3 regions of the Rhizobium ruizarguesonis genome follow, and region 3 is predicted to be linked to each of the others. Evidence: riboswitches for the same ligand, from Rfam matches in the RefSeq annotation. Region 3 holds a riboswitch; each other region holds the start of a gene.
What was found. Region 3 has a riboswitch for cobalamin ahead of fdhA (formaldehyde dehydrogenase, glutathione-independent). Riboswitches for the same ligand answer to the same signal wherever they lie in the genome.
Positions count from the first base shown of each region.

Region 1: it holds a riboswitch for cobalamin, as region 3 does, so the genes downstream of both, nrdH (glutaredoxin-like protein NrdH) here and fdhA (formaldehyde dehydrogenase, glutathione-independent) in region 3, are expected to answer to the same signal.
Region 2: it holds a riboswitch for cobalamin, as region 3 does, so the genes downstream of both, bluB (5,6-dimethylbenzimidazole synthase) here and fdhA (formaldehyde dehydrogenase, glutathione-independent) in region 3, are expected to answer to the same signal.

Region 1 covers NZ_CP071678.1:4,492,181-4,499,927, reverse strand. The annotation lists gene metE (5-methyltetrahydropteroyltriglutamate--homocysteine S-methyltransferase) at 1-858, shown strand, start outside; cobalamin riboswitch at 1,042-1,267, shown strand; gene nrdH (glutaredoxin-like protein NrdH) at 1,548-1,769, shown strand; gene nrdI (class Ib ribonucleoside-diphosphate reductase assembly flavoprotein NrdI) at 1,779-2,183, shown strand; gene nrdE (class 1b ribonucleoside-diphosphate reductase subunit alpha) at 2,162-4,366, shown strand; gene nrdF (class 1b ribonucleoside-diphosphate reductase subunit beta) at 4,564-5,538, shown strand; gene J3P73_RS22020 (adenylate/guanylate cyclase domain-containing protein) at 5,643-6,875, shown strand; gene queE (7-carboxy-7-deazaguanine synthase QueE) at 6,894-7,622, opposite strand; gene queD (6-carboxytetrahydropterin synthase QueD) at 7,619-7,747, opposite strand, start outside.
Region 2 covers NZ_CP071678.1:2,750,124-2,757,870, forward strand. The annotation lists gene J3P73_RS13630 (NADP-dependent malic enzyme) at 1-1,801, shown strand, start outside; partial or broken gene J3P73_RS13635 (ribonuclease H family protein) at 1,896-2,429, opposite strand; gene J3P73_RS13640 (DUF2865 domain-containing protein) at 2,809-3,897, shown strand; gene bluB (5,6-dimethylbenzimidazole synthase) at 3,973-4,662, opposite strand; cobalamin riboswitch at 4,705-4,892, opposite strand; gene J3P73_RS13650 (DHA2 family efflux MFS transporter permease subunit) at 5,070-6,473, shown strand; gene J3P73_RS13655 (HAMP domain-containing methyl-accepting chemotaxis protein) at 6,755-7,747, shown strand, end outside.
Region 3 covers NZ_CP071681.1:541,267-549,013, reverse strand. The annotation lists gene J3P73_RS33640 (GlxA family transcriptional regulator) at 1-579, shown strand, start outside; gene J3P73_RS33635 (LysR substrate-binding domain-containing protein) at 554-1,429, opposite strand; gene J3P73_RS33630 (DMT family transporter) at 1,542-2,465, shown strand; cobalamin riboswitch at 2,606-2,806, shown strand; gene fdhA (formaldehyde dehydrogenase, glutathione-independent) at 3,026-4,216, shown strand; gene J3P73_RS33620 (ABC transporter substrate-binding protein) at 4,290-5,096, opposite strand; gene J3P73_RS33615 (putative bifunctional diguanylate cyclase/phosphodiesterase) at 5,202-7,592, shown strand.

The DNA.
Region 1 (7,747 bases), on a different replicon from region 3:
TGGCAGGAGGAGATCGGCCTCGACGTGCTTGTTCACGGCGAGTTCGAGCGCAACGACATGGTGCAGTATTTCGGCGAACAGCTTTCAGGCTTCGCCTTCACCGCCCATGCCTGGGTGCAGAGCTACGGTTCGCGCTATGTCCGCCCGCCGATCATCTTCGGCGACGTCTCACGCCCGAAGCCGATGACGGTGGAATGGTGGCGCTACGCGCAGTCGCTGACGGAAAAGCCAGTGAAGGGCATGCTGACGGGACCGGTGACGATCCTCAACTGGTCCTTCGTCCGCGACGATCTTGCGCGTGCAGATGTCAGCCGGCAGATCGCGCTGGCGATCCGCGACGAGGTGATCGATCTCGAAAAGGCGGGCGCGGCGATGATCCAGATCGACGAGGCAGCCCTTCGCGAAGGCCTGCCGCTGCGAAAGGCCGATTGGAAGACCTATCTCGACTGGGCGGTGGAAAGCTTCCGCCTGTGCTCGACCGGCGTTGCCGACCAGACGCAGATCCATACGCATATGTGCTATTCGGAGTTCAACCAGATCATCGATGCCATTGCCGCGATGGATGCCGACGTCATCTCCATCGAGACTTCCCGTTCGAAGATGGAGCTGCTGGAAGCCTTCCGAAGCTACAAATATCCGAACGAAATCGGCCCCGGCGTCTACGATATCCATTCGCCGCGCGTTCCCGAGGTCGGCGAGATGACCGAGCTCATGCAGCTTGCCCGCGGTCGGCTTTCCGATGGGCAATTATGGGTCAATCCGGATTGCGGCCTGAAGACCCGCAAATGGGAAGAAGTGCGTCCGGCGCTCGTCAACATGGTCGCCGCCGCTCATGTGTTGCGGACCATGGGTCGGTGAGGGGCGCTTAAATCTCCGCAACATCTCGAGGAGCCGGCTTTTGCGGGCTCCTTTTATGAACGGGTTCTCCACAGCGCTTTTCCGTTAACGCTTCGTTATCCACATCATACACAGGCACGGCGATTCGTTGTCGCCATTGCTGTGCCGCCACAACAATCTGTTGACGCAATCAGCGATTCGCGTACCATATCTAGTGTTCGAGGTTCCGTCGATTCGTGAGGATCGGCGGCTAAGACGGGAATACGGTGCGCTTCGCCATCATGGCGCGGCAATGCCGGAGCTGCCCCCGCAACTGTAAGCGGCGAGCAACTGTCCGATTTCAGGTCACTGGAGCATGATGCTCCGGGAAGGCTGGGGCAGGGTGCTTTGACCCGTGAGCCAGGAGACCTGCCTCGAACGAAACGTCCACGGGCGGGGTGTCCGGAAGGTCGCGTTGCATGGCTGCGGGGAATGTCCGCATCGCGTTTCGCGGGCCCGAGCCTCCGCCCCCGAAACCTTCGCATTGAGCCACTTCGGGGTGAAGTCATGTCAGTATCTCAGTTCAGGCCGCCACCCGCTAGAGGTAGAGGGCGGAGTACGCCCAGCGGCTAAACAGCCGCATAGCTCAAATCACCAGAGATTTTTCGACGGATATCGACAGATTTCCGATCAATGTCCTGCGTCCCAATCGCGTCGTCACGAGGAATATCATGACCATTACCGTCTACAGCAAGCCTGCCTGCGTCCAGTGCACTGCCACCTACCGCGCCCTCGACCGGTTGGGCGTCGATTATGACATCGTCGATATCTCTGAGGATGCCGAAGCGCTCGATCGGGTCCGCAGCCTCGGCTACATGCAGGCGCCTGTCGTCATCGCCGGCGAGCGGCATTGGGCCGGCTTCCGTCCCGACATGATCAGCGCGCTTTCCTGAGGAAAGGCGATGGGCCTGATCGTCTATTATTCCAGCCGGTCCGAGAACACCCATCGGTTCGTCGCCAAGCTCGGACTGCGCGCGGCGCGCATTCCGTCAAGTGGCGCGGACGCGTTCCATATCCGCGAACCCTTCGTGCTGATCGTGCCGACCTATAGCGGCGACGGCGGCAAGGATGCCGTTCCCAAGCAGGTGATCCGTTTCCTCAACGATACGGAAAATCGAGGACACATCCGCGGCGTGATTGCCGCGGGCAACAGCAATTTCGGCGAAACATACGGGCTCGCCGGCGACGTGATCTCAAGGAAGTGCCAGGTGCCTTACCTCTACAGGTTCGAACTGCTGGGCACAGAAGCGGATGTCGCCAACGTCAAACACGGAATGGAACGGTTTTGGACACGGGAACAACTCTGACGCGGGATGCGGGCGCAAAACCGCATAACACTTTTGCTCATCCCGCCGGCGAACGCCCTTTGAAAGCGGCGGAAACGCTCGACTACCACGCGCTGAATGCGATGCTGAACCTCTATGACGATCAGGGGCGGATCCAGCTCGACAAGGATCGAATGGCGGCCAAGCAGTATTTCCTGCAGCATGTGAACCAGAACACGGTGTTCTTTCACAATCTCCGGGAAAAGCTCGATTACCTCGTGACCGAGGGCTATTACGAGCAGGAGGTTCTCGACCAGTATTCCTTCAATTTCGTGCGGGATCTGTTCGACCAGGCCTATGCCAAGAAGTTCCGTTTCCCGACCTTCCTCGGCGCCTTCAAATATTACACCAGCTATACGCTGAAGACCTTCGACGGAAAGCGCTATCTCGAGCGCTATGAGGACCGCATCTGCATGGTGGCGCTGGCCTTGGCGCGCGGCGACGAGACCCTTGCCCGCGACATGGTCGACGAGATCATTTCCGGCCGCTTCCAGCCGGCGACGCCGACCTTCCTCAATGCCGGCAAGAAGCAGCGCGGCGAACTGGTTTCCTGCTTTCTGCTGCGCGTCGAAGACAATATGGAATCGATCGGCCGGTCGATCAATTCGGCGCTGCAATTGTCGAAGCGCGGCGGCGGCGTGGCGCTGTCGCTGACGAATATCCGCGAGGCGGGCGCGCCGATCAAGCATATCGAGAACCAATCGTCGGGCATCATCCCTGTCATGAAGCTGCTCGAAGACAGTTTCTCCTATGCCAACCAGCTCGGCGCACGGCAGGGCGCGGGGGCCGTCTATCTCAATGCCCACCACCCCGATATCATGCGCTTCCTCGATACCAAGCGCGAAAATGCCGACGAGAAGATCCGCATCAAGACGCTTTCGCTCGGCGTCGTCGTGCCCGACATCACCTTCGAACTCGCGAGGAACAACGAGGACATGTACCTGTTCTCGCCCTATGACGTGGAGCGCGTCTATGGCGTGCCCTTCACCGAGATTTCGGTGACGGAAAAGTACCGCGAGATGGCGGACGAAGCCCGCATCTCCAAGAAGAAGATCAAGGCGCGCGAATTCTTCCAGGTGCTTGCCGAAATCCAGTTCGAGAGCGGCTATCCCTACATCATGTTCGAGGACACAGTGAACCGGACGAACCCGATCGCCGGGCGCATCTCGATGAGCAATCTCTGCTCGGAGATCCTGCAGGTGAGCGAGGCGAGCGAATATAATGACGACCTCTCCTACAAGCATCTCGGCAAGGACATTTCCTGCAATCTCGGCTCGCTGAATATCGCGGCGGCAATGGATTCGGCCGATTTCGGCAAGACGATCGAAACCTCGATCCGGGCGCTGACGGCTGTTTCCGACATGAGCCACATCTCTTCGGTTCCCTCGATCGAGAAGGGCAATGACGAGAGCCATGCGATCGGCCTCGGCCAGATGAACCTGCACGGTTATCTCGCCCGCGAACGCATCTTCTACGGCTCCGAGGAAGGCGTCGATTTCACCAATATCTATTTCTATACGGTGACCTATCACGCAATCCGCGCCTCGAACCTGCTGGCGGTCGAGCGGGGCCAGAGCTTCAAGGGCTTCGAGGACTCGAAATATGCCTCCGGCGAATATTTCGACAAATATGCGGAGCAGCGCTGGGAGCCGGCGACGGAGACGGTGAGGGCGCTGTTCGAGACGTCAGGCATTCACATTCCGACGCAGGAAGACTGGGCCGCGTTGAAGAAGGCGGTGATGGCCTCCGGCCTCTATAACCAGAACCTGCAGGCGGTGCCGCCGACAGGCTCGATCTCCTATATCAACCACTCGACCTCCTCGATCCATCCGATCGTCTCGAAGATCGAGATCCGCAAGGAAGGCAAGATCGGCCGCGTCTATTATCCGGCGCCATTCATGACCAACGACAATCTCGATTATTATCAGGATGCCTATGAAATCGGGCCGGAGAAGATCATCGACACCTATGCGGCGGCGACCCAGCATGTCGACCAAGGCCTGTCGCTGACCTTGTTCTTCCGCGACACGGCAACGACGCGCGACATCAACAAGGCGCAGATCCATGCCTGGAAGAAGGGCATCAAGACGATCTACTACATCCGCCTTCGCCAGATGGCGCTGTCCGGCACCGAGGTGCAGGGCTGCGTATCCTGCACGCTGTGATTTGATATTTCGCTCCGGAGCATTTGCCCCTCACCCTAACCCTCTTCCCGTTCTGACGGGGAGAGGGGACTTGCCACACGAACCGGCAATAAAAGACGGAAAAGGGTGCGGCATATCCCCTTCGCCCCGCTGGCGGGGAGAGGTGCCGGCAGGCGGATGAGGGGCGCCCAGACATATTCCTCAAGAGGGACCACCTAATGAACATGCAAATCAAACCCGCTTCCCGCGTGCGCGCCGTCAACTGGAACCGCATCGAGGACGATAAGGATCTCGAAGTCTGGAACCGGCTCACCGGCAACTTCTGGCTGCCGGAAAAGGTGCCGCTTTCCAACGACATTCCCTCCTGGGCAACGCTGACGGCGGCCGAACAGCAGCTGACCGTCCGCGTCTTCACCGGATTGACGCTGCTCGACACGATCCAGAACGGCGTCGGTTCCATCCGGCTGATGGAGGATGCGGCTACGCCGCATGAGGAGGCGGTGCTTTCCAACGTCTCCTTCATGGAGGCGGTGCATGCGCGCTCCTATTCGTCGATCTTCTCGACGCTGTGCTCGACGCCCGATGTCGACGACGCCTATCGCTGGTCGGAGGAGAACGAATTCCTGCAGCGGAAATCGACGCTGATCATGGAGCAGTATCGCTCCGGTGATCCGTTGAAGAAAAAGGTTGCGAGCGTTTTCCTCGAAAGCTTCCTGTTCTATTCCGGCTTCTACCTGCCGATGTACTGGTCGAGCCGCGCCAAGCTGACCAACACGGCCGACATGATCCGGCTGATCATCCGCGACGAAGCGGTGCACGGCTATTATATCGGTTACAAGTTCCAGCGCGGGCTGGAACGCCTCGGCGACGAGCGGAAGCAGGAGATCAAGGATTTCGCCTTCGAGCTGCTGCTCGAACTCTATGACAACGAGGCGAAATATACCGAAGCGCTCTATGACGGCGTCGGACTGACCGAGGACGTCAAGAAATTCCTGCATTACAATGCCAACAAGGCGCTGATGAACCTCGGCTATGAGGCGCTGTTCCCGGCTGAGGCCTGCAAGGTCAATCCGGCGATCCTGTCGGCGCTTTCGCCGAATGCCGACGAGAACCACGACTTCTTCTCCGGCTCCGGTTCCTCCTATGTCATCGGCAAGGCGGTGGCGACCGAGGATGAGGACTGGGATTTCTGAGGCTTGATCGCCGTCTGCCTCTTATCATTTGCTCTCTCATCGCCCACATTCAGCGGAAACTAAATTCTATCCTCGCCGATGATGTGGCGTAGCGGGAGTTTTTGATGTCGTCTTTTTTGAACAAGGCCGGGGCTGCCGTTGAAGCGGGCGAAGGCGTCTGGCCGATCCGCAGAAGACGGATTCTCGACTGGCTGGTGAACGAGACGCGCGGCGAGCGGTTCATCGACAATATCCTGGTGGAAATGTGCGAGAAGCTGCTGGCGGCAGGGGTGCCGGTGGCGCGGGTGACATTGCATTTCAGGACGAACCATCCGCAATGGATCGGCGCCCGCATCCTCTGGAAGGAAGGCCTGGCAGAGGCGAAGATCAACACTTTCGCCTATGGTGTCGAAAATACGCCGGAGTTCCTGAAGAGCCCCGTCAACGCGATCCATCAGGGATCGGAGGAGGTGCGTAGACAGCTGGAAGGCACAGCCGAAGGCGACGAGGATTCATTCTATCAGGAACTGCGCGATGACGGCCTCACAGAGTATATCGCGTGGCCCCTCGAGCATACTTTCGGCAAACGGCATGTCGCGACATTTTCGACCAGCCGGCCGGGCGGTTTTACGAGCGAGCATGTCGATTTCCTGCGTGATCTGCTGCCGGCCCTGACGCTCGTCAGCGAAATCCGGCTGAAGAACATCATGGCGCGCACGCTGCTGCAGACCTATGTCGGACCGCATGCGAGCGAACAGATCCTGTCGGGCGTCACGACGCGCGGCAGCGGCGCGACCGTTGGGGCGGCAATCATGATCTGCGACCTGCGCGACTTTACGGCGATCTCCGATCTCTGGCCGCGTGACGATGTCATCCATCTGCTCAACGATTACTTCGACGCCATGTCCGACCCGATCGAACGGTATGGCGGAGAGATCCTGAAGTTCATGGGCGACGGATTGCTGGCGATCTTCCCTCTGAGCAAGGACACGGCCTGTCACGATCTGCTGCAGGCGATCCGCGAAGGGCAGGCGTTGATGGCGCAATTGAACCAGCAATATGCGGGCAACGGACGCGAACCGCTGCGCTACGGCGTCGGGGTGCATGTCGGTGACGTCATGTACGGCAATATCGGCTCGCGCCGGCGGTTGGATTTCACCGTCATCGGCCCGGCGGTCAATGTCGCCTCGCGACTGGAAACCCTGACCAAGGAGGTCAAGCGTCCGGTGCTCTTGTCGCGGGCCTTTGTCGAAATGGCGGGCTGCGCGAAGGACATGGATAGTCTCGGCACCTTCCCGCTGCGCGGGCTTGGAGAGCCCGTCGATGTTTTCGCCTTTCCGGAGCACGTCGCTGCATAATTTTCAGCGCAGGCGGGCTCATACGCCTCGTTTGTTTCCCCAGAGCAGCACGTGCAATTGCGGTAGTACGCGGACTTCAAACCATTGGTCGGCCGTCACTCTTTCGACAAGCCAGTGCATCCGATCCATCACGCCGTCGATATCAATGCGTGCGTTATCGTCATCGAGCGGCGGCGGCGTATGATTGCCGGGCTGAAGGAACAACGGAATTTGGGGATAGCGCTGACCCGCGCGCTGGGCGAATTGGTAGTCGGTATCGTCGAAGACAACAATCTTCAATGCGACCTCCGGTCCGCCGGCGGCCAGTTGAAGACAGTGATCCACCTGATCCCAATCCGTCAGCATTCCGCTTGATGGCGGTTTGGGGCTGATGACCAGGGTGTCGAGATCGCGAAACCAGGCCTGGGCTACGCTTCCCTGTGTTTCCAGGGCAAAGCGGTATCCTTGCGAATGGCCAAGCTCGATAAGCGGCCTTAAGGGCTGTATCGCCGGATTGCCTCCGGAAAGGGAAACCGTCAGTGGCTTTCCCCCAGAGAGTTCCGTGACCTTATGCCAGACCGCCTCAGTGGACATGGGAATCCATTGATCCCGGAACGCGCTGTCGACCGCGTGAAGACTGTCGCACCAGGAACATCGATAGTCACAGCCGCCTGTCCTCACGAACACCGTCGGCAGCCCGATCAAGGCACCTTCACCCTGTATGGTCGGGCCAAAGATCTCGCTGACGCGAATGGTTCCGACGCTCACGGCCTGTACTCCGCCCATGTTTTAGGCGTCTCGCTGACGCGAACAGATGAGGTCTCCGGAAAGCGCGGCTTGCACCAGTCGTAAAAGTGCCTTGCCAGGAACTCCGACGTGACTTTCGAGTGGCC
Region 2 (7,747 bases), on a different replicon from region 3:
CTTCCACGACGATCAGCACGGCACGGCGATCATCGTCGCCGCCGCGATCCTGAACGGGCTGGAACTCGCCGGTAAGAACATCGCCGACATCAAGATCGTCGCCTCCGGCGCGGGTGCCGCCGCCCTTGCCTGCCTCAACCTGCTTGTCATTCTCGGGGCAAAACGCGAAAACATCTGGGTCCACGATCTCGAAGGCCTCGTCTATGAGGGCCGCATCGAGCTGATGGACGAATGGAAATCCATCTATGCCCAGAAGAGCGAGACGCGTACGCTGGCCGAAAATATCGGCGGCGCCGACGTCTTCCTCGGCCTTTCCGCCGCCGGCGTACTGAAGCCGGAGCTGCTGGCGCAGATGGCCGACAAGCCGTTGATCATGGCGCTTGCCAATCCGACTCCGGAGATCATGCCGGATCTCGCCCGTGCTGCCCGCCCCGATGCGATGATCTGCACCGGCCGCTCGGATTTCGCCAACCAGGTCAACAACGTCCTCTGCTTCCCTTATATCTTCCGCGGCGCGCTCGATTGCGGCGCCGAGACGATCAATGAGGAGATGAAGATGGCGGCCGTGCGCGCCATCGCAGCCCTTGCCCGCGAAGAGCCGTCGGACGTCGCCGCCCGCGCCTATTCCGGCGAGACCCCGGTCTTCGGCCCCGATTACCTGATCCCCTCGCCCTTCGATCCGCGCCTGATCCTGCGCATCGCGCCTGCGGTCGCCAAGGCCGCTGAACAGAGCGGCGTGGCGCGCCGCCCGATCCAGGATTTCGACGCCTATCTCGACCAGTTGAACCGCTTCGTCTTCCGTTCCGGCTTCGTCATGAAGCCGATCTTCACCGCCGCCAAGGCCGCTGAGCGCAAGCGCGTCATCTTCTCCGAAGGCGAGGACGAACGCGTACTGCGCGCCGCCCAGGTGCTGCTCGAGGAAGGCCTTGCCGAACCGATCCTGATCGGCCGCCCGCAAGTCATCGAGACGCGCCTGAAGCGCTACGGCCTGCGCATCCGGCCGCTGCAGGATTTCGAAGTCATCAACCCGGAAGACGATCCGCGCTTCCGTGAATATGTCGATCTCTATTTCTCCCTCGTCGGCCGTCGCGGCGTCATCCCGGAAGCCGCCCGCACGATCGTGCGCACCAACACCACCGTCATCGGCGCGCTGGCGCTGAGGCGCGGCGAGGCCGATGCGCTGATCTGCGGCCTGGAAGGCCGTTACGAGAAGCATCTGCGCGACGTCCGCCTGATCATCGGCAAGCGCAAGGATGTCCGCGACTTCTCAGCCCTCAGCCTGATGATCTCGCAGCGCGGCGCCACCTTCTTCACCGACACCTATGTCACCTTCAATCCGACCGCCGAGGAGGTCGCCGAGGCGACGGTGCTGGCGGCCGAGGAAATCCGCCGTTTCGGCCTCACCCCGCGCGCCGCCCTGGTCTCGCATTCCAATTTCGGCTCGCGTGAATCCGAAAGCGCCACGAAGATGCGCAACGCCCTGCAGCTCGTGCGCGAAGCCGCGCCCGACCTCGAGGTCGACGGTGAGATGCACGGCGAAAGCGCCATCACTGAAGCGTTGCGCAAGCGCGTCATGCCGGACACGACCCTGCACGACGAGGCGAACCTCCTGGTCTTCCCGAACCTCGATGCCGCCAACATCACGCTCGGTGTGGTGAAGTCGATGACGGACGGCCTGCATGTTGGGCCGATCCTGCTCGGCACCGCCCTGCCCGCCCACATTCTCGCCCCCTCGGTCACCTCCCGTGGCGTCGTCAATATGGCGGCACTCGCTGTCGTCGAGGCATCGCAGCCGGCGTGAGCCGACTCAGACTCCCGACAAAGTCGGCCAACTCCTCTTTCGTCATGCTCGGGCTTGTCCCGAGCATCTGCAGCCGGTTGATATCAAGCAGATATCAATCACCCCGTAACGACAGGCGTCCTCTATCCGCAAGCGCATCCGCGCGTTCGTTACCGGCAATGCCGGCATGGCCCTTGCACCAGGCAATGGTCACCAGGGCGTTCTGGGATAGTCGAAGATCGACTGCTTTCCAGAGTTCCGCATTGACGATCGTTCGGTTTCGGGCATTCCCATTGGGGTTGCCTTTCCTCCAGCCGTTGTTCCTCTATATATGCCGCCGGCTGTTGCAGCCTTTAACGGCATAGACGGAATCGGACCAGATGGTCGCGGGCTCGCCGCTTGTATCGCTGTTGATCCAGATTGCCGCCTTGAGGACGGCGGTCAATTCCATCGAATTATTGGCGGAGTCTTCGACGCCACCGAAGCCAGAGGCAATTTCCGCGGCATCACGATAAGCGACGAATGCCCAGCCCCCGTGCCCGGAACCGGGTTCATAGCAACCGTCCACGAAGACGTGGAGGCCGTGTTGGGCTTCGGGTATCCCGACTGTCGCTGCAGGGGAGCGGAGCTCGTTGGAAATGTCTGTCATTTTCGCCGTCCTTCTCGCCTTGGCCGCGCCCGCCGAAGTGGCTGGCCGATACCGTGCCCGCGGTCGCCTGTAAACCCAACCGGCGCCGCAAGCGCGGCATTGGCCAGTCGTGCCGGATCCTGATGTCGCGCAACAGCTTGCCGATATGCTGGCGAACGAGAAGAAGAATCAAGCGCCGGAAAATTGAAAGAAGGAGGTCCCGCTTTTGGCGGCACAGCAGATTCCCCGACAGAGGGACCACCCGCATTTGCTGGATAAAATCGCGAAAATGCGCTAGGAATATCTCCAAGCTTATTAAGAGAAACACGCTAAGAGACAACGCGCGGCTATCGAGGCCGCAATCGACCGATCGATTCTTTGCTCATTCCGGGACGACGCCGTGAAACGCCGAAACCTGTCTCTTGCCCTCCTCCTTGCCTTCGCAGCGCCCGCCGCGGCGCAGACAACTACTATCTGTGAGGATCTGCGCGGTCGCTTGGCCGACCTGCCGCGGTCGATCGGCAATAACAACGGCCCGGAAGTGCGCCAATATGCCAGCGCCATGGCCGAGCAGAACCTCGAGCTGCGCAAGGTCCGCAACGAGCTGCGCGGCAACGGCTGCACCTCGGGCAGCATGGTCGTCATCGGCGGCGAGAATGCCGATTATTGCGCCGAGCTCTCGCAGTCCGAAGCCCGCATGATCGACAACATCCGCTATCTCCAGGACCGCCGCGACGAGCTGGCCGGCCAGAACGGCGCCGATGACGGCGCGCGGCGCGAACTGATTGCCGCTCTCGAGCGCAATGGCTGCAACAGCGAAAACTTCTATGCCCCGAGCGATCGCAGCGCCAACGAACCGGCTCCGAGCGTCGAGGAACAGGCGATGCGCACCGATACCTTCATTCCGCTCGGCGGCGGTGACGAGGTCGATCCGCGTTACGGCGTGCCGCGGGCCGAGATGCTATCTCCGGTCAGCACCATGTGCGTGCGCAGCTGCGACGGCGGCTTCTTCCCGATCAGCTCGAACGCCACGTCGGTCGATTTCGGCCGCGACGCCCAGACCTGCGCCAAGATGTGCCCGGGCATCGAGACCGAACTATTCTATCGTGACGTGACGAGCACCGAAGCCTCGAACATGATCTCGGTCGCAACGGGCACGCCCTACAGCGCCATGAAAAATGCCTTTGCCTACAAGAACCGCACGCCCGGGGAAAAATCCTCCTGCGCCTGCAATCTCACCGCCTATTATGAGGAGATGCGCTCCAAGCAGGCGGTGAGCGAACCGCCGCAGCAGGGCTCCATCACCACCATCCGCACCAATCCCCCGGCGAAGGATGCCGCCGCGCCGCAACCATCCGTTCCCGAGCGCCCCTACGATCCCACGCAGAACCGCGTCCGTCAGGTCGGCCCGCAGTTTCTGGCCGGCGATCAGGGCTCGATCGACCTCGCCAATCCGGCAACGCCTGGCCCGCAGCCACAACAGCAGTGATATCAAATCATGCCACCCAAAACTGCGCAGCGGTTTTGGGACTACGACATGCATCTTCGATGCGACGCGCTTGATTTAGGGCTCGCTCCGTCCCCATCCATCATGAAAGACGAGTTCATCGAGCGGCAGCCGCTGCCGCCAGCCTTTGACGGAGAGTTCCGGCTCGTCATAGAGCCGATCGACGAAACCGGCACAGAGCCAGGCGACCACCTCGATATGCTCGGGTATGCCGAGAATGCTCTTCAGGTCGCCTTCATGAAAGATGCTGACCCAGCCGATGCCGACCCCTTCCGCCCGCGCCGCAAGCCAGAGGTTCTGGATGGCGCAGACTGTGGAATAGCTATCCATCCTCGGATTGTGCGTGCGCCCCAACACTACGCTGCCACTGCGCGTGGGATCGCAGGTCACGCATATGCCGAGCGGCGCCTCGACAATGCCTTCGAGCTTGAGCGAGCGGTAGGCCTGCCGCCGTTCCCCTTCGAACATCAGCGCCGCCTCCTCATTGGCCCTCGCAAAAGCATCCCGGACGCGCGCCTGCACGGTTGCGCTTTTCACCAGAATGAAATTCCACGGCTGCATGAAGCCGACTGAGGGCGCGTGGTGGGCGGCCGTCAGCAGCCGCTGCACAAGTTCGTCCGGCAAGGGATCGGGCAGGAACTGGCTGCGGACGTCCCGCCGCGTCATGATCGCATGATAGACGGCCTCGCGTTCGGCCAAAGAAAAACCGGACGCCACCGAAAGGGCATCCTCATCAAAGGGTCGCATCGTCAAATCCCCAACAACGCAACCGCCCCGCCGTCCGCGCGGATCGGTCTATCTTGCCAGGCCGGTCTTCTGACTGGGCGTCATTCGTCTGCCGCAGCCTTCCCGGCAAGAAGCCAGTGGCGTGATGAAGCGGCAAACGTCGGCCTTACAGCGTTGGGCACGTTCCGGCTTTGCACCGGATTCCCGATTCTCCCGCCTTACCGGCGGGCACCTGACGGCGCATCTATTTCAGGAAAGCGCGGCTGCGGCAAGGCGGCCCGCATGACGCCGCCGATACGCTGCATGCGACATCGATTTCATGGACAGAGGCGCATTGCTGCCTTAGAAACAAACCGATCCTGACCGACGCCCATGGCGCCGCACTTTTTCTCTTTGCATTTCGGTTGCCCGTGCCCCGCCTCACGCCCATGATCCTTGCGGTCGCCCTGTTCATGGAACAGATGGATTCCACCGTGATCGCCACCAGCCTGCCGGCAATCGCCGCCGATATCGGTACCTCGCCGATCGCGCTGAAGCTTGCCGTCACGAGTTATCTCGTGGCGCTGGCGATCTTCATCCCGATCAGCGGCTGGATGTCCGATCGTTTCGGCGCGCGCAACATTTTCCGCATGGCGATCTTCGTTTTCATGATCGGCTCGATCGCCTGCGCCTTTTCCAACTCGATCACAGCCTTCGTCGTCTCGCGCCTGATTCAGGGCGCCGGCGGCTCGATGATGACGCCGGTCAGCCGCTTGCTGCTGGTCCGGGGAACACCGCGCCACGAACTCGTCGATGCCATGGCCTGGCTCACCATCCCCGCCCTGATCGGCCCGATCATGGGTCCGCCGATCGGCGGTTTCCTCACCACCTACCTCACCTGGCACTGGATCTTCTGGATCAACGTCCCGATCGGCGTGCTCGGCATCATCCTCGTCACCCGTTTCCTGCCGGCGGTCGAGCCGCGCAGTCCGCGGCCGATGGACTTCCCCGGCTTCTGCCTTTGCGGCATAGGCTTCTCCGGCTTCGTCTTCGGCCTGTCGGTGATCAGCCTGCCGGCCGTGCCCGTCATCTACGGTTATGCCACGGTTGCAATCGGCATCCTTGCCGGCCTCCTCTATCTCCTGCATGCCCGCCGCGCACCCAATCCGCTTCTCGACCCGAAGATGTTCCGTTACCCGATGTTCCGGGCGGCGATCCTCGGCGCCTCGAATTTCCGCATGGGGCTCGGCGCCCTGCCCTTCCTGATGCCATTGATGCTGCAGCTCGGCTTCGGCCTGACGCCGCTGCAATCGGGCTCGGTCACCTTCGTCAGCGCGCTCGGCTCCATGGGCTCGAAATTCGCCGCCTCGCGCACCTTCAAGGCGTTCGGCTTCCGCACCGTCATATCAATCACCACTTTGCTGGCGGCGATCTTCCTCGGCATCAACGGCCTTTTCACCGCCGAGACGCCGCTGTTCCTGATCATGGCCTGCCTGCTGATCGGCGGCCTGTTCCGCTCCATGGCTTTCTCGGGCGTCAACGCCATGGCCTTCGGCGATGTCGACGACGCCGACAGCAGCCAGGCAACCGCGATCAATGCCGTTGCCCAGCGTATCTCCATGGCGATGGGTGTGGCGATCGCCGGCGGCATCCTCGAAATTTCGAGCAGCTTTCACGACGGCAGGCTGCTGGTCTCGGATTTCCACGTCGCCTTCTTCAGCGTCTCGGCGATTTCGGCGCTGGCCTGTATCACCTTCCTGCGCCTGCCGCGCGATGCCGGGGCGGAACTGACGGCGCGTGGCCGCAAGCGCCGGCACGCCGAGCCCGAAGAGGCCGTGGCGGAAAATAGCTGATCGAGACAGATCTGCCTGGCGCGATGGAAGCATTCCTCACCCGCCGGTTCGCAAGACTCGGCGCCGGCAGACGCCAGGGTGAAATGACCCGCGTGTACCCCAGCACCCCATTCTACTTTATGATTTATTCACACATCAAATACACACTGCGTTTGCGCGTTTTGGGTCGCAATTCGGACATGGGCATGAGGGCTCGTGATGTGATCGTCAGCGTCGATGCCCGTATTGATACGCCAGTCGGGAACATGTCCGACTGAGCCGCAATTCTAGGCCGCCGCGGAATGTTCCAATTTTTGAAGACGATGCCTCTGACCGCCAAGCTGGCGGCGATTATCGTTGCCGTGAACCTCTGCGGCATTTCCGCTTTCGCCACCTATACCTGGATGTACGAAACCCGGGCCTTGATCGATGGCGCCAAGGCGAACTGGTCCAAGGATGCCGAGCAATTTGCATCTCTGGCAGCGGGCGGCGTGAAATGGGGGAAGGCGAACGCCGTTCGAGAGGCTTATTCGCTCTATCGCGACGACCCCTCGCTCGATCTCGTGCAGTTTGCCGCATTCAACGCTGAACCTGCCGCCGTCGATACCTGGGCGCGCGATGGCGTTAGTGGGTTGCCCGCACCAACCGATCTGGCGAAGAGCCTCAGCGCGAAACCGGAAAAGACCACCATCGATGACGGTAGAATATCTGCCGGCGTCGTGACGATCATCGCGCCGCTCCCGCTGGATAAGTCGGGCAAGGCCACCGGTTACATCGTCACGAACTGGTCCGTCGAAAAAATCGCTTCCGAAGTCAGGCAGAAAGTTCTCATTTCGCTGCTCACGCAGTCCGCGATCACCGCCATGGCCGTCGTTGCCTTCCTTCTCGCCATGCGCAGCCTGGTCGGCCGGCCCATCAGGGTGATCAGCGAACGGATCAGCGCGCTGCAGAAAGGCGATCTGGTCTCACCCGTCACCTACAGGGAAAACGGCGATGAAATCGGCTTTCTGGCGCGGGCCCTGGAAGTTTTCCGCCACGAGGCGATTGCCAAGGTCGAAAGAGAGCAGGCCGCCGCCGAGCAGAGTGCTTCGCTCGACGCCGAGCGGGCGCGCAACGCAATGTTGACGGAAGAGGCCAGCAACACGCAGCGGCTGGTGATGCACGCTCTTGAAAATGCCTTGGAACAGCTCGCCGCGGGCGACTTTTCGATACATCTGGCCGATGTCGGTCCTGAATTCGATAAATTGCGGCAGGATTTCAACAACATGGTCGATGCGGTCGCAGCCGCTCTGACA
Region 3 (7,747 bases):
TTTGCGCTCGCCTATCCCGAGGTGCGGGCCGTCAAGGATCGTTTCGTCATCGATGCCAAGCGGCTGACGACCTCCGGTTCGCTTCCGACCGTGGACCTGATGCTTGAGGTGATAAGACGAAGGCAGGGTTATTCGCTGGCGCTCGAAGTCAGCCGGCTGTTCCGTTACGAGCAGCCCTCCTTCCATGCGGACGAGCAGCTTTCCGCAGCCTCGGCGGGGTTGCGCCTGCATGATCCCCGCGTGACGCAGGCGGTGCGGCTGATGGAGGAGCATGTCGAGCAGCCTCTGGTCCTCGCGCGGCTGGCCCGCAGGGTAGGCGTCAGCGCCCGGCATCTGCAGGATCTCTTCCAGCAGAGCATCGGCGCGCCGCCGCATGTGCATTATCTCGCGCTGCGCCTGAACGCGGCGCGCCGCAAGGTGATCGAGACGACAGCCTCCTTCGCCGACATCGCGGCAGCGACCGGCTTCAACTCAGCCTCTGCCTTTGCGAGAAGCTACCGGGCGAGTTTTTCCGAGAGCCCGTCGGAGACCCGGCGGCGTTTGCGCCGCCGCATCACACCATCGGAAGCGCCGGCATAGGCTGGAACGCTTCCCGCACCATATCGGCAAGTTCGCGCACAGCCTCGCTGGAACGGTAAGTGCTCCGACGGAGCACGACCTTGGAGGAATCGACCGGCGGAAAACCGTCTTCGGCAGTCAGCTCCCGGCAGCCGGGCGGAATGTTGCTGCGGCACAGCGTTGTGACGGCAAGGCCTGCGATCACGGCGTTCTTCAGCCCAGAGCCCGTATCGGCAATGAATGCGATCCGGTAGTTGCGGCCGATCTGCTCCAGCGACCGGAGCGCATAATCACGTGACCAGGTGGAGTTGCGATAGGTCGCAATGGGCAGGGGATCGATGTCGTGCAACCGATGGACCATGGATGTGACCCAGACTGTCGGATCGATGCAGATGACCTCGCCTTTGGTCTCATCGCTCCAGTCGAAAACGACGGCCAGATCGAGTTCGTCCCGCTCGAGGGCGGCGAGGTTGCGGACTGTATAGTCGCAGGACACGGTAACCTCGACGGCCGGGTGGCGAACGGCGAAAACCGCGAGCGCCGCCGGCAACACCGTCTGGCTGTATTCCTCGGGAATTCCGATGCGCACAGGCCCATCCAGCGGCTTGCTGCGGATCGTCGCGGCGGCCTCGCTTAAGAGATCGATGATCCGGCGGGCGTAGGGCACGAGCTGTATGCCCGGGCGCGTGAGCAGCACGCCGCGGGCGCCCCGCTCGAAGAGAGTCTCGCCGATCGTCTCCTCGAGCCTCTTGATCTGGCTGCTGACGGCCGATTGCGTCCGCCCGATGCGCTGGGCGGCCGCGGAGAAATTGGAAGTCTCGGCAACGACCAGGAAGGTTCTGAGCAGGTCGCTCTCAATCGGCTCGTGCATGGGGAAGCCATTAAAAAAATCGATGACAGCTATCTCTACTATTCGTTTGCCTGATGTCAATTCTTGACGCACAAATAAGCCGCGTTCGACTTCCTTCTTTGAGAATATCTGCGTGACAATTGAAAATCCGGCCAGACGCCTCGCAGGCAGCGAGCACGAGAAGGGTGTGCTTCTCATCATTGCCGCGACACTTGCCTGGAGCGCGAGCGGCGTCTATTCGCGACTCCTGACGACCGACGTATGGACGGCGATCGCCTGGCGATCATTGTTCGGTGGCCTGTTCCTGCTGATCCCCTGCCTTTTCCTCGAAGGGGGCATCTCACGGCGGCAATGGCGATCCGTCTTCCATCCCACAGGTCTTGCCATGATCGCATGCCAGACCTTCAGTCAGGTATGCTTCATCGGGGCGCTTTACATGACCACCGTCGCCAATGTGACGATGATCTATGCGACCGCGCCCTTCATCGCGGCCATGCTCGGCTGGGTCATCCTCAAGGAGAGGGTCTCCAGGCGGACGTTGATTGCCGGCGGCATCTCGCTCTTCGGCGTCGCGGTCATCGTCGCCTCGTCGATCGGCGGCGGCACTGGTGTGGGAGATCTGCTGGCGCTCGGCATGACGGCGTCCTTCGCGCTCGTCATCATCATTCCGCGCATCAATCCCGGCGTGCCGAGCCTGCCTCCGACCGTCGTCAGCGCTTTCCTGACGCTGGCCATCTTTGCCCCGTTCGGTTCAGTCGGCTCGCTCGACCTGCACAACTGGGTCGTTCTCGCCGCCTTCGGTGCGACCAATTTCTCTCTCGCGCTGGTGCTCTTCCTTGCCGGGGCCAAGCGGATGCCGCCGGCCGAGGCGGCGCTGATCGGCACGATGGAAATTGTGCTCACGCCCTTCTGGGTGTGGCTGCTGTTTTCCGAACAGCCGCCCGTCGCCACCTTTTTCGGCGGCGCGATCATCCTCGGCGCCGTGCTCTGGCACACGGCCGTCGACTTCAACCGCAGCCGGCGCCCCTCGCGCCTAAAGTCTTTAGGCGGCGATTAAATCTTCCGGGACGAACCGGAAAACCGCCGTATTCGCGGGATCAATTATTTCCGCTACGCAGCGCTATTGCGACTTTGCGACTGTCGTCTTTGAGTTGCACCCATGTCGTTTTCTTGATCGCTGTTTTCCGTCAGGCATGGTTTGTTTGTACTGTTCAAGGCGCTATCTCGCAAACTGGCGAAATGGACCATTGGGAAGCCGGCCCGACGCCGGCGCTGCCCCGCAGCGGTAGAAGAACTGAAATCCTCAAGGAAATCGCCGGATAGACATCCGGAAAGATATCGAGATGGATCGGAAGGAGATTCTGGAGCCGGAAACCAGCTCTTACGCAGCAGATCGACGGATTGCGGCAGACGGTCACGAGCGGAACGACAGGCAAAAACCGTGGCGTTCACTTCACTTCTGCATCCAATCTGTCCGTTTTGAAAATTCGAATATCGCCCGGTGCGGCGGTATCCTCGTGTTGTCGACACCGGGCTGCAGAGGAGGCAGGCCGGAGGGAAGTCGCCATCGACTGCATCGGTTGCAGATCGAGGCTTTCAAACAAGTGGGAGGAATCCATGAGCAAAAATAGAGGCGTCGTCTATCTCCGGCCGGGCAAGGTCGAAGTTCGCGACATCGACGACCCGAAGCTGGAAGCGCCCGACGGCCGCCGCATCGAACACGGCGTGATCCTTAAGGTGATCTCGACCAATATCTGCGGCTCCGATCAGCACATGGTCCGCGGCCGCACGACAGCGATGCCGGGCCTCATCCTCGGTCATGAAATCACCGGCGAGATCATCGAGAAAGGCATCGACGTCGAGATGCTCGAAATCGGCGATATCGTCTCGGTGCCTTTCAATGTCGCCTGCGGCCGCTGCCGCTGCTGCAAGTCCCAGGATACCGGTGTCTGCCTGACGGTAAACCCGGCCCGCGCCGGTGGCGCTTACGGTTATGTCGACATGGGTGGCTGGATCGGCGGACAGGCGCGCTATGTCACCATTCCCTACGCAGATTTCAACCTGCTGAAGATCCCCGATCGGGACAAGGCAATGGCGAAGATCCGGGATCTCACCATGCTCTCCGACATTCTGCCCACGGGCTTTCATGGCGCGGTGCGGGCAGGCGTTGGCGTCGGCTCGACCGTCTACGTGGCAGGCGCCGGCCCCGTCGGCCTTGCGGCTGCGGCTTCGGCTCGCATTCTCGGCGCCGCTGTCGTGATGATCGGTGATTTCAACAAGGACCGTCTGGCGCATGCGGCGAAGGTCGGTTTCGAGCCGATCGACCTGTCGAAGAGCGACCGTCTCGGCGACATGATTGCGCAGGTCGTCGGCATCAACGAGGTGGACAGCGCCATCGATGCGGTCGGCTTCGAGGCACGCGGCCATTCCGGCGGGGAACAGCCGGCGATCGTGCTCAATCAGATGATGGAGATTACCCGTGCCGCGGGTTCGATCGGCATTCCCGGCCTCTACGTCACCGAGGATCCGGGCGCTGTCGACAACGCTGCCAAGCACGGCAATCTGTCGCTCCGCTTCGGCCTCGGATGGGCCAAGGCGCAGTCCTTCCACACCGGCCAGACACCGGTGATCAAATATAATCGCCAGCTCATGCAGGCGATCCTCCACGACCGGCTGCCGATTGCCGATATCGTCAACGCCAAGGTCATCCCGCTCGACGATGCCGCCGCTGGATATGAGAGCTTCGACCATGGAGCAGCGACAAAATATATCCTCGATCCGCACGGAGAGGTCGCGAAAGCCGCGTAGCGCTCACGACCGAAGACAGGGATGGTCGGGCAACAGCCCGACCGTCCCGCATTCTCGAAAATCGGCCGGTGAATTACTGGATGCTGAACGGGAAATATTTGGCGTTGATCATGTCATAGGTCCCGTCCGCCTTGATGCTCTTCAGCGCTTCGTTCAGGCGCGTCAGACGCTCCTTGTCATCCAGGCGCAGCGCGATGCCGGCGCCTTCGCCAAAATATGTGATGTCGACCAGATCCGGCCCCTTGAACTCGCAGCAGCTTCCGGCCTTGGTGTTGGCAATCCAGTCGTAGATGGCGAGTTTATCCTCAAGGATAATGTCGACACTCCCATCCGCCAGCCCCTTGTATAATTCGGGCGAAGAGCGAAAAACCGTCTTCTTCATGTCCGGATAAAGATGGTTGGCATAGGATTCCTGCGCTGTCGACGAGGTCACCCCAAGAATTTTGTCGCTGAGGGCGGCTGGGCTGACGTTACTGATCGACGAATCCTTCCGGGCGATGAACACCGACGGGCTGTTGTAGTATTTTTCGGTAAAAGCAACCTTTTGACGCCGCTCAAGGCTCATCGACATGGATGAGATGATCGCGTCGTATTTGTCGGCAACGAGATCGGGGATGATGTCGTCCCACTTCTCGATGATAAATTGGCATTCGAACTTGCCAACCTCGCACAGCGCATTGGCAATATCGATGTCGAAGCCCTGAAGCTTGTTATTTGCATCGAGATAGTTGAAGGGCGGAAATGCACCTTCGACGGCAATTCTCATCGGCATGCGATCTTGCGCAGCCAGCTGGAGCGGCAAGGCAGCGGCGAGAAGGATTCCCACCGCGCCCGTCATCAGGGCTCCGCGCACTATAGTGTGAAGGGATCTGCGCAACATCGTCGGGAGCTCCTTGGGGCGTATTCGATCTCGCCCCATAGTGCGCCGCAGCTTTTAATTCTACGTGAACGCTTCTTTGTTAGCGTCGACCAATGCGCCCGTGTCGTGGTGTTCAGGGGTCTAGGCTTGCAGATCGTTCTTCCTTCCAGCTCCAGCACGTTTCAGCAATCCTGGATCGCTTCGGGGCGAATTCTGTTTCTGATTGCCGTCAGCGGCCTTGGAGCGATCGGACTGGTCGTGCTTTCGGCACTGTGGGCGGGAACCGAGAGCGACGCTGCCGCCCTTGATCGACAGCGCCAGCTTGTGAACGCCCGCCTGCGGGAACAGGTCGATCAAGTCGCGCATGTCATCGGCCAGTTCGGCAACGGCTACCTCACCCGTGTTTATCCGGCTGCCCGGTCAAGCGGAGGTTCCTCCAGCCTCGATGCGGTTCTGACAGCGGCCGCCGGGAGCGCGATCAGCCAGACAGCAATGTCCGCCTTCGGCTACGATCAGGCCTTCGTCGTCGACGAGAAGGCGCAACTGCTGATGCTGGCGGACGCCCAAACGGAAAAGCGTTATCGCTGGATGAAGCCTCTCCTTTTGCCTCTCCTTCACGATGCCCGCCTTGGGGTGAGACAAGGCTCGGCTTCCAACGAAAGAACGCCGTCCTCGATGGAAAGCCGCCTTGCAAGCCCAGGGCGCTCCAACACTGCGTTGGCCAATCTGATGCGGCTGGAAGGTCGGCCGACGATCGTCGGCGTCGTCGCCATCAACGAAGCTGATGAGCGGCAACAGCAGACGATGCGGCAGTTCCTGATCGTCGTGCGGTTTATCGATGGTGCGGCGCTGGACGAATTGAGCCGGCAACAGGGCCTCAACGGCGCGCGCTTCGCGCGCACGGCCGATGCAGACGAAAACGAGGTTGCGTTCCAGATCGACGCCACGGCAAATGGCGAACCGATCGGCTTCATCGTATGGCGGCCCGATCTTCCAGGTTCGAGGGTGATCGGCCGATTGATGCCGGCGCTTTCGATAGCCGCCATGGTGATCGCGATCCTGTTCTCGGTCTTGCTGGTGCGCCTGCGAAGCAGTCTCGGCGAGTTGAAGAAAAGCGAGCTGCATGCAAGACAGCTTGCCTTGCATGATGTGCTGACCGACCTTCCCAATCGCGCCTTGTTCGCGATCAGGTTCGACGAGTGCCTGGCCGAGACGCAGAATTCAGCCGAGCGCTCGGCAGTCGCGCTTCTCGACCTGGACCGATTCAAAGCCGTGAACGACACGTTCGGCCATGCCGCCGGCGATGAACTCATCAGGATGGCTGCGGAGCGGATCCGCTCCCTGCTTCGTCCGGGCGACACGCTTGCCCGGCTCGGAGGGGACGAATTCGCCCTGCTTCTCCGGGACATCAAAGATCATGATCACGTGTTGCCGGCAATATGCGACGCGATCGTTGCCGAACTTGGTAAGCCCTTCCCGCTTTTGAGGGGCGAGGCGGTCGCGCGCGTCGGCGGCTCGATCGGCGTGACCGTTGTGCCAGACGCCGGGCGGAATGCCGATGACATCATGCGCTACGCCGACGTCGCGCTGTACGAAGCCAAGATGGGCGGCAGGGGCCAGTGGCGCGTCTATTCACCCTCCATGGACGGCGGCAGGAATGCGCGCGACATTCTCAAGAACGAATTGCGGGAGGTTTTGGCCAAAGGCATGACCTCATCCGCTGACGGTCCACAATCCGGTCCGATTGAGGCCCGGCCCGACTTCGGATCGCTCGAGGTCTATTACCAAACGGTACATCGCGCTGAGGCAGGATATTCGGCATCGGGTGCAGAGGCTCTCGTGCGTTGGCGTCACAGTCAGCGCGGATTGTTGACGCCTGCCAGCTTCATCCCCGTCGCCGAGGAGGGCGGCCTCATCGACGCTCTCGGTTTCTGGGTGTTGCGTGAAGCCTGCAGAGCCGCCTGCAAATGGCCGGAAGACACGTTTGTTGCGGTCAACGTGTCTCCCGCCCAGTTAAGAAGGCCAAATTTTGCCGAGGAAGTATTCGCAGTGCTGCAGGAGACTGGCCTGCCGCCGTCCCGGCTCGAGCTCGAGCTCACCGAGTCCTCGCTCATCGAGGATAACTCGGACGTCTATACGGTGCTGAAGTCGCTGCGCAGCCAGGGTGTCCAGATTTCGCTCGATGATTTCGGAACCGGCTTTTCATGTCTCAGCCATCTGCTGCGCTTCGATATCGACCGCATCAAGATCGATCGATCGTTCGTCTCGCAGCTCGGCACAAGAGCCAACGGGGCGGCCATCATCGGCGCCATCGTCGCGCTCAGCCGCAACCTCGGTATCTCGACGACGGCGGAAGGGGTCGAAACCGAATATCAACGCGACTTTCTGGCCGCCCTCGGCTGCACCGACCTCCAAGGCTACTTCTTTTCCAAACCGGTTCCTCTTGGCGACCTTGATAGTTTCCGGAAAGCTGAGAGCGCCGGGTTACTGGCGACCGCTCCAGGCGCCGTTGCCTGAGAGGCTTTTGATCTCCCGCTAAAGCATGATGCCGAAAAGTGTGAGCAGTTTCGGACGACACCATGCGTTGCGCGTCTCCGCGTCAGGTCCGTCTCGTCAGACAAAGAGGTTGAGAAAGCAATTGGTATCGTTGTAGCAATCGGTATCAAAGAGAA